2 regions of the Bacillus arachidis genome follow, and region 1 is predicted to be linked to the other one. Evidence: riboswitches for the same ligand, from Rfam matches in the RefSeq annotation. Region 1 holds a riboswitch; the other holds the start of a gene.
What was found. A riboswitch is a leader RNA that binds a small molecule or an ion and turns the genes downstream of it on or off. The one in region 1 is predicted to bind S-adenosylmethionine.
Positions count from the first base shown of each region.

Region 2: it holds a riboswitch for S-adenosylmethionine, as region 1 does, so the genes downstream of both, QRY57_RS16075 (hypothetical protein) here and metK (methionine adenosyltransferase) in region 1, are expected to answer to the same signal.

Region 1 covers NZ_CP127376.1:4,241,996-4,247,488, reverse strand. The annotation lists gene QRY57_RS23490 (hypothetical protein) at 1-93, opposite strand, end outside; gene QRY57_RS23485 (ATP synthase subunit I) at 541-912, shown strand; gene pckA (phosphoenolpyruvate carboxykinase (ATP)) at 1,240-2,826, opposite strand; SAM riboswitch class I at 3,056-3,177, shown strand; gene metK (methionine adenosyltransferase) at 3,346-4,545, shown strand; gene QRY57_RS23470 (GNAT family N-acetyltransferase) at 4,645-5,169, opposite strand; gene QRY57_RS23465 (hypothetical protein) at 5,184-5,375, opposite strand; gene QRY57_RS23460 (hypothetical protein) at 5,382-5,493, opposite strand, start outside.
Region 2 covers NZ_CP127376.1:2,813,681-2,819,173, reverse strand. The annotation lists gene QRY57_RS16090 (ECF transporter S component) at 1-637, shown strand, start outside; gene QRY57_RS16085 (YwiC-like family protein) at 858-1,580, shown strand; gene QRY57_RS16080 (hypothetical protein) at 1,615-1,806, opposite strand; SAM riboswitch class I at 1,939-2,038, shown strand; partial or broken gene QRY57_RS16075 (hypothetical protein) at 2,082-2,401, shown strand; gene QRY57_RS16070 (NAD(P)H-dependent oxidoreductase) at 2,683-3,258, shown strand; gene QRY57_RS16065 (group-specific protein) at 3,258-3,611, shown strand; gene QRY57_RS16060 (serine hydrolase domain-containing protein) at 3,651-4,904, opposite strand; gene QRY57_RS16055 (MFS transporter) at 5,005-5,493, opposite strand, start outside.

The DNA of each region.
Region 1 (5,493 bases):
GAAGATACTATGTTCTTTTGTGTACCAATATAATGAGAGTCCTATAAGTGCAGGGATAATGAGGTGAATGAGAGCCATTAAAAAATAAATCATTAGACGCCCCCTTTATTTGTGTACTCATTACATACATATAAATTGAAAAACTGACATAAAACCTTTCTTTATAGGTGGGAGAGAGGATTTGGTCGAGCGTAGAAGTGGTAAGACCTTTTTTTGCCGCATGCCATGTGAGAACAGAAGGAGAAAACGAGCGGAGATCTCTTTTTGTTTCCAAGGCCTCGGTTTATATGTTGGAAAATGAAAGTGGATATATCTACATCATATCCATATTTTTGTAGATTGATATCACTTTTTTGTAAATCTATGAGAAATGTTTGAAAAAAAGTCACAAGTTGCGCCTGCTTCCAAACTAAAAATCTTGTATAATATTATTTCCAAAAAATAATTTTAACAACATAAGTGTAGTGTTTATGTTGTTTATTTTCGAATGTAACAGATAAAGTCTGATGATATGTAAATAAGATGATAAAGGAGAACTGCATGATTAGTATGTCATTAAGGTCATTTAAAATCCAAATGTATTATTTGCTAGGTGCAATGCTATTAGGTTGGGCGATGACACCTTTTTCTGCACACTTTTTAGGTGTAGGGATTGGTTTACTCGTTAGTATGTATTGCGTTTGGATTTTAGGAAGACGTATTGAAAAGCTTGGAGATAGTATTGTAAAAAAGAGTAAAGCACCGACTCTTGGTATGGTTAATCGTTTTGCAGCAGCGATACTCGGCGCAATTATTATGTATGAAATTGAACATCATATGGTTATGTGGGCATTTGCTGTTGGGATTATGGGTGGTTATTTCTTAATCGTTATTAATTTAGGTTATTACAGCATGAAAGATGCGAAGAAATAGGTAAATACAGAACCTTTTCTTTTTTAGGTAAGAGAGAGGATTCGATGGTGGATAGAAGTGATCAGAGAATTTTTCTACCCTATGTCATGTGAAAACAAATGGAGAAAATGAGTGGAGAATCTGTATTTGTTTGCCAAGCAGCGATTTGTATGTTAGAAAATCAAGATATATAGAAAGAAGCTTACTTTTTAGCGTAAGCTTCTTTTTTATTGTAAGTATGTGTAACCTATAAAGTCGCATGGGTTTTGTCGGTGAGTACGCGAATTTTTTAGGCTACACTATACTTATTCATATGAGTAAAGGGGTATTCAAACAGTAAAGGTTAAATTAAGCGATTGGACCGCCTAATTTGATAATGCTTTCAGAAACGTTCTCGAACTTTTTGAAGTTTTCTTTGAACTTATCTGCAAGTTCGATTGCTTTTGCTTTGTAAGCTGCTTTATCAGCCCATGTTTGTTCAGGTATTAATACTTCATCAGGTACACCTGGTACATGAAGTGGCACTTCAAGACCGAAGATGTCATGTTTCGCTGTTTCAGCGTTATCAAGCTCGCCGTTTAATGCTGATTGTACCATTGCACGAGTGTAACCTAAGTTCATACGTTTTCCAACGCCGTATTCGCCACCAGTCCAGCCAGTGTTTACTAAGAATACTTTCGCATCATGTTTCTCGATCTTTTCACCAAGCATTTCAGCATAGCGAGATGCATCAAGTGGCAAGAATGGAGAACCGAAGCAAGTTGAGAACGTTGCTTGCGGAGATGTTACACCGCGCTCAGTTCCAGCTAGTTTACTAGTGTAACCGCTTAAGAAATGGTACATAGCTTGCTCTTTATTTAACTTACTGATTGGAGGCAATACTCCAGATGCATCAGCAGTTAAGAAAATAATTGTATTTGGATGTCCTGCAACACTTGGTACTACGATATTATCAATCGCATCAATTGGGTATGCAGCACGTGTATTTTCTGTTAATGTAGTATCATTATAATCTGCAATACGTGTTTGATTATCAATTACAACGTTCTCAAGCACTGATCCAAATGTAATTGCATCAAAAATTTGTGGCTCTTTTTCATGAGAAAGGTTAATACATTTTGCGTAGCAACCGCCTTCAATATTGAATACGCCGTTATCAGACCAACCGTGCTCATCATCACCAATTAATTTACGGTGTGGGTCAGCAGATAATGTTGTTTTACCTGTTCCAGATAAACCGAAGAATAGAGCAACATCACCTTCTTCACCTACGTTTGCAGAACAGTGCATAGATAAAATATCTTGTTCTGGAAGTAAGAAGTTCATAATAGAGAAGATTGATTTTTTCATCTCTCCAGCGTATTCAGTACCACCGATTAATACGATGCGTTTTTCAAATGAAACCATAATGAATGCTTCAGAGTTTGTGCCGTCAATCTCTGGATCTGCTTTAAAGCTTGGTGCAGAAACAATTGTGAACTCAGCTTCATGATTTGCTAATTCGTCTTCAGTTGGACGAATAAATAATTGATGTACGAATAAATTGTGCCATGCATATTCATTAACAACTTGTAATGGAAGGCGATAGTTACGATCAGCGCCAGCGAATCCTTTAAATACGAATAATTCTTCTTTTTCTTTTAAGTATTCTAATACTTTTGTATATAATTTATTAAAATGTTCTTCAGAAATCGGTTGATTTACAGATCCCCAAGCGATCTTATCTGCAACCGATGCTTCTTTCACAATAAATTTATCTTTAGGAGAACGTCCTGTATATTTTCCTGTAGAAGCAGATACAGCGCCAGTAGAAGTCAATTTCCCTTCATTTCTCATTAGAACTTTTTCTACTAATTGTGGAACGCTTAGTTGAACCTGTGCATTGCTTCCGTTCAGTAATTCGTGTAATCCAATTTGGACATTCACAGTACTCATATTTATATACCATCCTTTTCATTTTAATGAAATTTTTCTCGTAATCCCCAACAAGAGTATAACACAATCATATAAATAATGTATACTATTTATTTATTTTTGTTTGTGTGAATGTATTATTTTCCTATTTATATTTCGTTCGACAAATAATCCGAAAAACTTGTGGGAATATGTGAATATTAATTGACAAATGAATATCATTTCTTTAGTATAGGTTGGGACGGATACTCTCTTATCCCGAGCTGGCGGAGGGACAGGCCCGATGAAGCCCGGCAACCTCACTTGTAACGGTAAATACAAGTGAATAGGTGCTAAAACCTGTGCGAGGCGAACGGTCTCGAACGATAAGAGCGAAGGGCAAAAAGCAGTATGCAAGTAGCAAATTAAACCTTTCCTCTATGTTAAGTGGGAAAGGTTTTTCTTTTACTTGTTTGGGAGAATATATGAATGTCGCAGTTTGTGGCAAATTAAGGATGAGTTCCGTACAATATATACAATTACTGTAGGGAGGTTTACCACATGACAAAACAACGTCATCTGTTCACATCTGAGTCTGTAACTGAAGGACATCCAGATAAAATTTGTGACCAAATTTCTGATTCAATTTTAGACGCGATCTTAGCAAAAGACGCAAACGCACGTGTAGCTTGTGAAACAACAGTAACAACTGGTTTAGTATTGGTAGCGGGGGAGATTACAACTTCTACTTATGTAGATATTCCAAAAATCGTTCGTGAAACAATTCAAGGTATCGGTTACACTCGTGCAAAGTATGGATTCGATGCAGAAACTTGTGCAGTTTTAACATCTATTGATGAGCAGTCTGCTGACATCGCTATGGGTGTTGACCAAGCGTTAGAAGCGCGTGAAGGTCAAATGACTGACGCTGAGATTGAGGCAATTGGTGCAGGGGACCAAGGTTTAATGTTTGGTTTTGCATGTAATGAAACAAAAGAATTAATGCCACTTCCAATCTCGCTTGCTCACAAATTAGCTCGTCGTTTAACGGAAGTTCGTAAAGATGAAACATTAGAATATTTACGTCCAGATGGTAAAACGCAAGTTACAGTTGAGTATGATGAAAATGGTAAACCAGTACGCATCGATACAATTGTAATTTCTACACAGCATCACCCGGAAGCTACATGGGAACAAATCGATCGCGACTTAAAAGAGCACGTAATCAAAGCTGTAGTACCAGCAGAATTAATGGATGAAGAAACGAAATTCTTCATTAACCCAACTGGTCGTTTCGTAATCGGTGGACCACAAGGGGATGCTGGTTTAACAGGACGTAAAATTATCGTTGATACTTACGGTGGATACGCTCGTCATGGCGGCGGTGCATTCTCTGGTAAAGATGCAACAAAAGTTGACCGTTCTGCAGCATACGCAGCTCGTTATGTTGCGAAAAACATCGTTGCAGCTGGTCTTGCTGAAAAAGCAGAAGTACAACTTGCATACGCAATTGGTGTAGCACAACCGGTATCAATTTCAGTTGATACATTTGGCACTGGTAAAGTATCTGAAGAAGTACTAGTAGAACTAGTTCGTAACAACTTCGATCTTCGCCCAGCTGGTATCATCAAAATGCTAGACTTACGTCGCCCAATTTACAAACAAACAGCAGCTTACGGCCACTTCGGACGTACTGATGTAGATCTTTCATGGGAACGTACAGACAAAGCAGCAACTTTAAAAGAGCAAGCTAGTCTATAATATAAGAATGAAAAGCTTTGCGCGGAGCGCAAGGCTTTTTTTTTATCATATTTAGCGAGAAGACCCTACCCCAAGCGTGTAACGGTAGGTGGGGGGAGTTCAATTGTAATTAGACTGTAGCAAGGCAAACATTTCAATATCATGCCATTTACCATTTCGGAATACAGCCTCCTTACACGTACCTTCATGCTGAAAACCGAGCTTTTTATAAAGGTGAATCGCTCTGTCATTAAATGAAAAAACACGTAAGGATATACGGTGTAAGTTTAATTCTAAAAAGGCGTAATCCAATAATAAAGTTAATGCTTCTTTTCCGTATCCCTGCCCCCAATAATCTTTCTTTCCGATATCGATAATACATTCTGCATTTCGATTATGTGTATCGATGTTAATTAAAGATGTGATGCCAATGGGGAGGCTACTCTTTTTTTGTTCAATGATATAACTTTTAGAAGTAGGGGAGTGAATGATTTGCCCGCAAAATTGCTCTACTTCCTGAAATGAATACGTATCAAGATTGAGACTGGTAGCGCTCATAACTTCTATATCATTTCGCCAATGGTAATAGGTTGGAATATCACTTTCTGAAAACTTTCGTAAACGAATCCGATTTGTTTCGAACAAGTGAAAAACCTCCTTTACTTTACTGTATTATTTTGGCTCTTACATACTCCAGCACACGAACTGCAATATACTTCTCCATCAAGTTCAATATATTTTTTCATATTCGTCATTCCGCTTGGAGGAAAAGGCATATGAACCCAAGCTTTTTCATATGTTTGAATTTCTTTGTCGCATGATCTGCAAAGTGTAGGTTTTTTGCGAAACAATGGTCATCAACCTTTCTTTTGACGTGCTTTTCCGGCGCAAAATGCACTGCATAGTAAAAAGAGTGTCGCAAATCCCCATCCGCCGATTGCTGAGTATGGGACAGCGTCCTTTAATGCC
Region 2 (5,493 bases), 1.4 Mb from region 1:
ATATTTTATGTGGTGTAGTTTATTCTTATTAGCTGTTATTATGTTACCTTTTTATATACGATTTGAGAGGAAAGCATTTGTTTCACGTGAAATCGTCATTGTCGCTGTTTTAGCAGCCATAGCAGCAGTGAGTCGTGTACCATTTTCCATTATGCCGAGTGTACAACCAACTTCTTTTGTTATTATTGTATCTGCAATTGTTTTTGGAAGTGAGACAGGCTTTATGATTGGGGCAACGGCAGCATTGGTATCTAATATATTTTTAGGGCAAGGACCTTGGACACCTTGGCAAATGTTTTCTTGGGGAATGATAGGCTTTATAGCGGGTCTACTTCGAAACACATTTATAATGAGAACGTTATGGGGGAGAGTCATCTATGGATTCATAGCTGGCTTTGTTTTTGGCTGGATTATGAATTTGTGGGGGATACTCGGTTTTTTAGAAGGATTAACATGGAAAGCCTTTATAGCATATTATGCTGCAAGCTTTTACTTTGATTTAGCGCATGCACTCTCAAATGTAATTTTTCTTGTCTTGTTTAGCTCATCGTGGATTAGAATTATTACGAGATTTAAAAAGAAATATGGAATTTTAGATAAAGATAAAGGGCTATTCTCTCAGGAAAACAAGGCATAAGCATATGTTACAAAGCATAAGAATGTAAAGTAGGGTCGCGACTTACATATTCGTTTGCCTCTTTCATGCTTCTTACCATTGGTAGGAAGCATTTTTTTATACATGTTGATTATTATTTTGAAATGTGTCAAAAAATTGTTTTAATGTAGTCCGATTTTTAGATGAGACTTTTTATATAATAGAAAATGAGACATATTTTCAAAGAGGAGATGCCATATTCATGAAGCTAGTTGTTCCAAAGCAGCACGGTGCCTGGGGGATGCTGCTGATTCCGTTTATACTTAGTGTAATACTTGGTAAAGCTACTTTATATCATATTCCACTTTTTATCGCTTGGTTATTTATCTATTTAGCAACGTATCCATTTTTAATGTACATAAAGCAACCTCGAAAGAAAGAATTTATACATGCGGCACTTATTTACTTTACAATCGCATGTGTTTTCGGGAGCGTATCTTTACTGTATGAATGGAAAATACTTCTGTTTGGTGTTACGATGATTCCGCTCTTTATCGTAAATATATACTTTGCTCGACAAAAAAATGAACGAGCCTTAGTAAATGATATTTGTGCAATACTTGCTTTCTGCATAGGCGGTTTACTTAGTTATTATTTTTCGATGAAAACAGTCGATGAAACGGCTTTTGCAATTGCTGGTATTTCTTTTCTATACTTTATAGGTAGTACATTTTATGTGAAAACAATGATTCGTGAAAAGAATAATCCTACTTATCGCTATGTTTCATGGGGCTATCATATTTTCTTAATCATTGCCTCTTTATTGGTAAATCCATGGCTTTCTCTTATATTTATACCGAGCCTAATTCGCGCAATCGTATTGTATGGTAAAAAGATATCTATCTTAAAAGTTGGAGTTTTAGAAATCGTGAATTCTGTATACTTTTTAATTACGACGGCAATACTGTTACAGTATGCCATTTGAGAAATTGCCCATCTAGTAAAGAGATGGGCAATTTTCATTCTTGTTCTAAAACATGAACCGTATGATCACATTTTTGTAATGCATGTTCCACAGCTTGTAAAGACTGTTCGATTCGCTCCCTATTATCGCTCTTTTCAACTGTTTGTATTGCATGTTCCAAACAATTTTTTGCTTCTTGCAACGAATGAAACGAATCTTGAACATATCCACGAGCATTTTTATCCATTATAAATCCCTCCTTTTGTACATACAATTTTAGTATGAGCGCTAGAAAAGAAAATATAACTTCAATGTGGTTACTTTATATGATTTGACAATGAAAATAGAAGTGGCTATTATAAGATATAAAGTGAATATTTTCTTATCCAGAGAGGTGGAGGGACTGGCCCGATGAAACCCAGCAACCGCGATGCAGGTGCTAATTCCAGCAGAACATGATTTGTTCTGGAAGATAAGACGAAGATATATACGTAACTTCTTCTTATCGGAGAGGTTTTTTTATTGCAAAAAAACCGATTCCAAAAATAACAGCATGAGAAGAAAGGGGTTGCAATTGTACTGTGACACTTGAGAAATACGTAAAGCTGCGTAAAGCAGTATATGAATATATGATGGAGCAAGATAAACCAATATCACTATTAGATATTCAAGAGCATATCATCTCGCATCATGAAGGAAAATTCACGAAAAAAATGCTACATCAATTTTATTTATCAAGGCTATTAGACGAGTTGAAACTGGATGGGAAAATTACTTTAGCTGATGATGAATATTCCTATACGAATAAAGGAGTATATTATAAGGCAAGAAAAGGGAGCTAGGCTCTCTTTTTTTATGTTATAATTTATCTGAATTTTTCGACTATGTAGAGTAAAAGACTGCAAAAGCAGTCTGATACAAGGGAATGGTGTTGAGTGTGTAGTGTCAAAAGTTGAATATGCCCTGAAAGAGGCATTTCATTCGGCTAAAAATAAAAAATAGACACCTTCGCCGAGTAGGTGTCAGTCGTTTTGTCATATAGGCTTGCTACTTGACAAGTAATAGAATATCACGCAAACATTTGGAAGTCAAAAGGGAATTTAAGGAAAGGTGTTGTTGAAAGGTGAACATCCTCATCTTATATGCACATCCGAATCCATCTAGTTTCAATGCATCCATTTTAGAACATGTGCAAAAAGGACTGCAAGGAACGAACCATTCTGCTACATTACTTGATCTTTATAAGGAAGCATTTAACCCAGTTCTAACTTTTAATGAAGATAAGAGAAGGCGTGATTTAGTATATGAAGAAGAAACAGAGAAATACAGAAAATTGGTCAAAGAGGCAGATTCTTTTATTTTTATTTATCCAATATGGTGGTGGGGAATGCCCGCTATTATAAAGGGTTTTATTGATCGTGTTTTTGTTGCTGGGTTTGCATATAGATATGAAGATGTAATGCCGAAAGGATTACTTACAGGAAAAACGGCGTGGGTTATTAATACGTTAGATTCGCCCTTATGGTACGTGGCACTCTTATATCGATCGGCTGATTGGGTGATTATGAAAAAAGGTATTTTGCAATTTTGTGGTATACGCCAAATAAAACGTTCTGCCTTTCAATCTGTAAAAACAAGTAAAGCAGCAAAGCGTGAAAAGTGGCTTTTAGAAATACAAGAAAAGGCAAAAAATTTATGATGAAAAAAATAGAAAATATAATGAGATGCTGTAATCGGAATGATGAATTGTTTCGTACGTATGTAACATGTTTACTTCAATTGAAACATCATAATGAAAATTTTAAAAAGGTGTGCCAAGAATTAAGAGCAGATTATTTAGTAAGGGGAATTTGTGAACGGGAAGTTGATGGAATTATTAAGGAAAGTAAAGAATATAAGATGTATGAACTACCTAAAGTATTGAGATGGGATTTTCTACGGAAAAACCCTTCAATGATTGAAAGTGTTTGTACGACGTTCTTTACATATAGAAGATTAAATCTTTCATGTGGAGAATGGATAAATGTAATAAGGTGTATAGAAAACAATTGATTTATATAAAATTTATTATGTGAAAAAGCTAGTATAAAACTAGCTTTTTTCTAAGTGTTTTGCGATATCTACATACATATTTGAATAAGTTGTATGAACATCATTGCTTGGCTCAGCATTGGATGAAAAATGTACAATGACCATATTCGCTTTTGGATCTATATAGAGGCATTGTCCATAACTTCCTAACACTTCAAATGCACCGTGTTCATTATGAGGAATCCACCATTGATTATGATACGAAATGGATGTACCTTGTCCGATTGCAAATTCTCCTTCTTGCACGCTCTTTACATTTTCTGAAATAGAGGAAGGGAGAATTTGCACGCCATTGTAGCGACCGTTATTTAAAATCAATTGCCCAAATCTGGCCAAATCTCTTGCAGTCGCATTTAAACCAGCACTTGCTTGTTCAACTCCTGTTTCATCTGTAACATAATACGCATTTTCTTCCATACCTATTTTGGACCAAATTCTCTCACTTACATTTTCAGTTAACGATTTTCCAGTTATGGTCCGTATAATCCAGCCGAGTGTTTCAGATGAACCGTTATTATACGAAAACGCAGTTCCAGGTGGTGCCGTTTCTTTTGCTTCTTGTAGCATATCATAAATTTTTATTGGGCCATCATAGTTTTTACCACGAGGAAGAATATTGCTGGCTAAATATAATTGAGCATCTTGATTTTCTAAACCCGGCTGTATATATCCATGTGTAGGGTATTCAGCAGAAACCTGCATGTCCATTAATTGTTGAATTGTTGCTTTTCCGAATGGGGTGTTTCGTAATTCTTTGACATATGTTTCAGCAGTCTTATTTACATTGATGAGTCCTTCTTCGGTTAATGATTGTACAAGTGCACCAGTAAATACTTTTGCTAAAGAGGCCATTCCATGCTGCTCATTTTGTTTAAACCCGTTGAAATAATGCTCGTAAACAAGTTTTCCGTTATGTACAACAACAAAGGCGTCTGTTTTATTCTCATCTAATAGTTTCTTTAAAGGGATATTTCCTCCATTCACTTTTTTAACTGAGAAATCGTCTAAGTTTTGTAATGCAGTAGGAAATGATGATATTTGCTCGGGATTATTTTTTACTTCGCTTGTTAACGCTAGTTCTTTCATATGTGTATATGACCAACGTAAGTAGGGATCTTGTAACCAATTTTCTTTTGTCACGTTCTCTTTAGAAGGGGAGACTTTGTTTTGTTTAAAAAAAGTAAATCCAAGCCCAGTTACGATAAACACTAGTGTAAGTATGAGTAACAAAAGGGGAGATTTTTTAAAATTCATATATATACCTCCTTGTTAATTCTACAATAAGTATACGCTCGTTTTCTTAGAAATACAAAATAAGGAAAGTAAACAGGGGTGTTTACTTTCCTTATTAACATTAAGCTGATAATTCTTCATCTGTACGTTGCTTTTTGAACTGTTGTTTTCTGCCATGTAGAAAGTAATAAATAAGTAATGTAAATGCAACGATAATGGCAGCGATGAAATACATATTATGATAGCTTGAGTGTGCTGCTACGATACCTAGTACAAAGGAACCGAGCCCCATACCGCTATCAAAGAATGAGAAATAAGTAGCTGTTGCTGAGCCGCGTCGATGGTTTGGAGCCGCGGAAATAGCAATGGTTTGGAAACTTGGGATTAACGTCCCATAGCCTAAACCAATTAATATACCTGCACCAAGGAACCAAAATGGCGTTTGTGCTTGGCTTAAGATGAACATTCCAATTGTAAAAATAATAATGGAAGGATAAACAAGTATATTTTCACCGAAACGATCAAATATCTTTCCTGTGAATGGACGAGAAAGAACAACAACAAGTGCATATACAATAAAGAAGTAACTAGCAACTTCTCCTAAACCAAT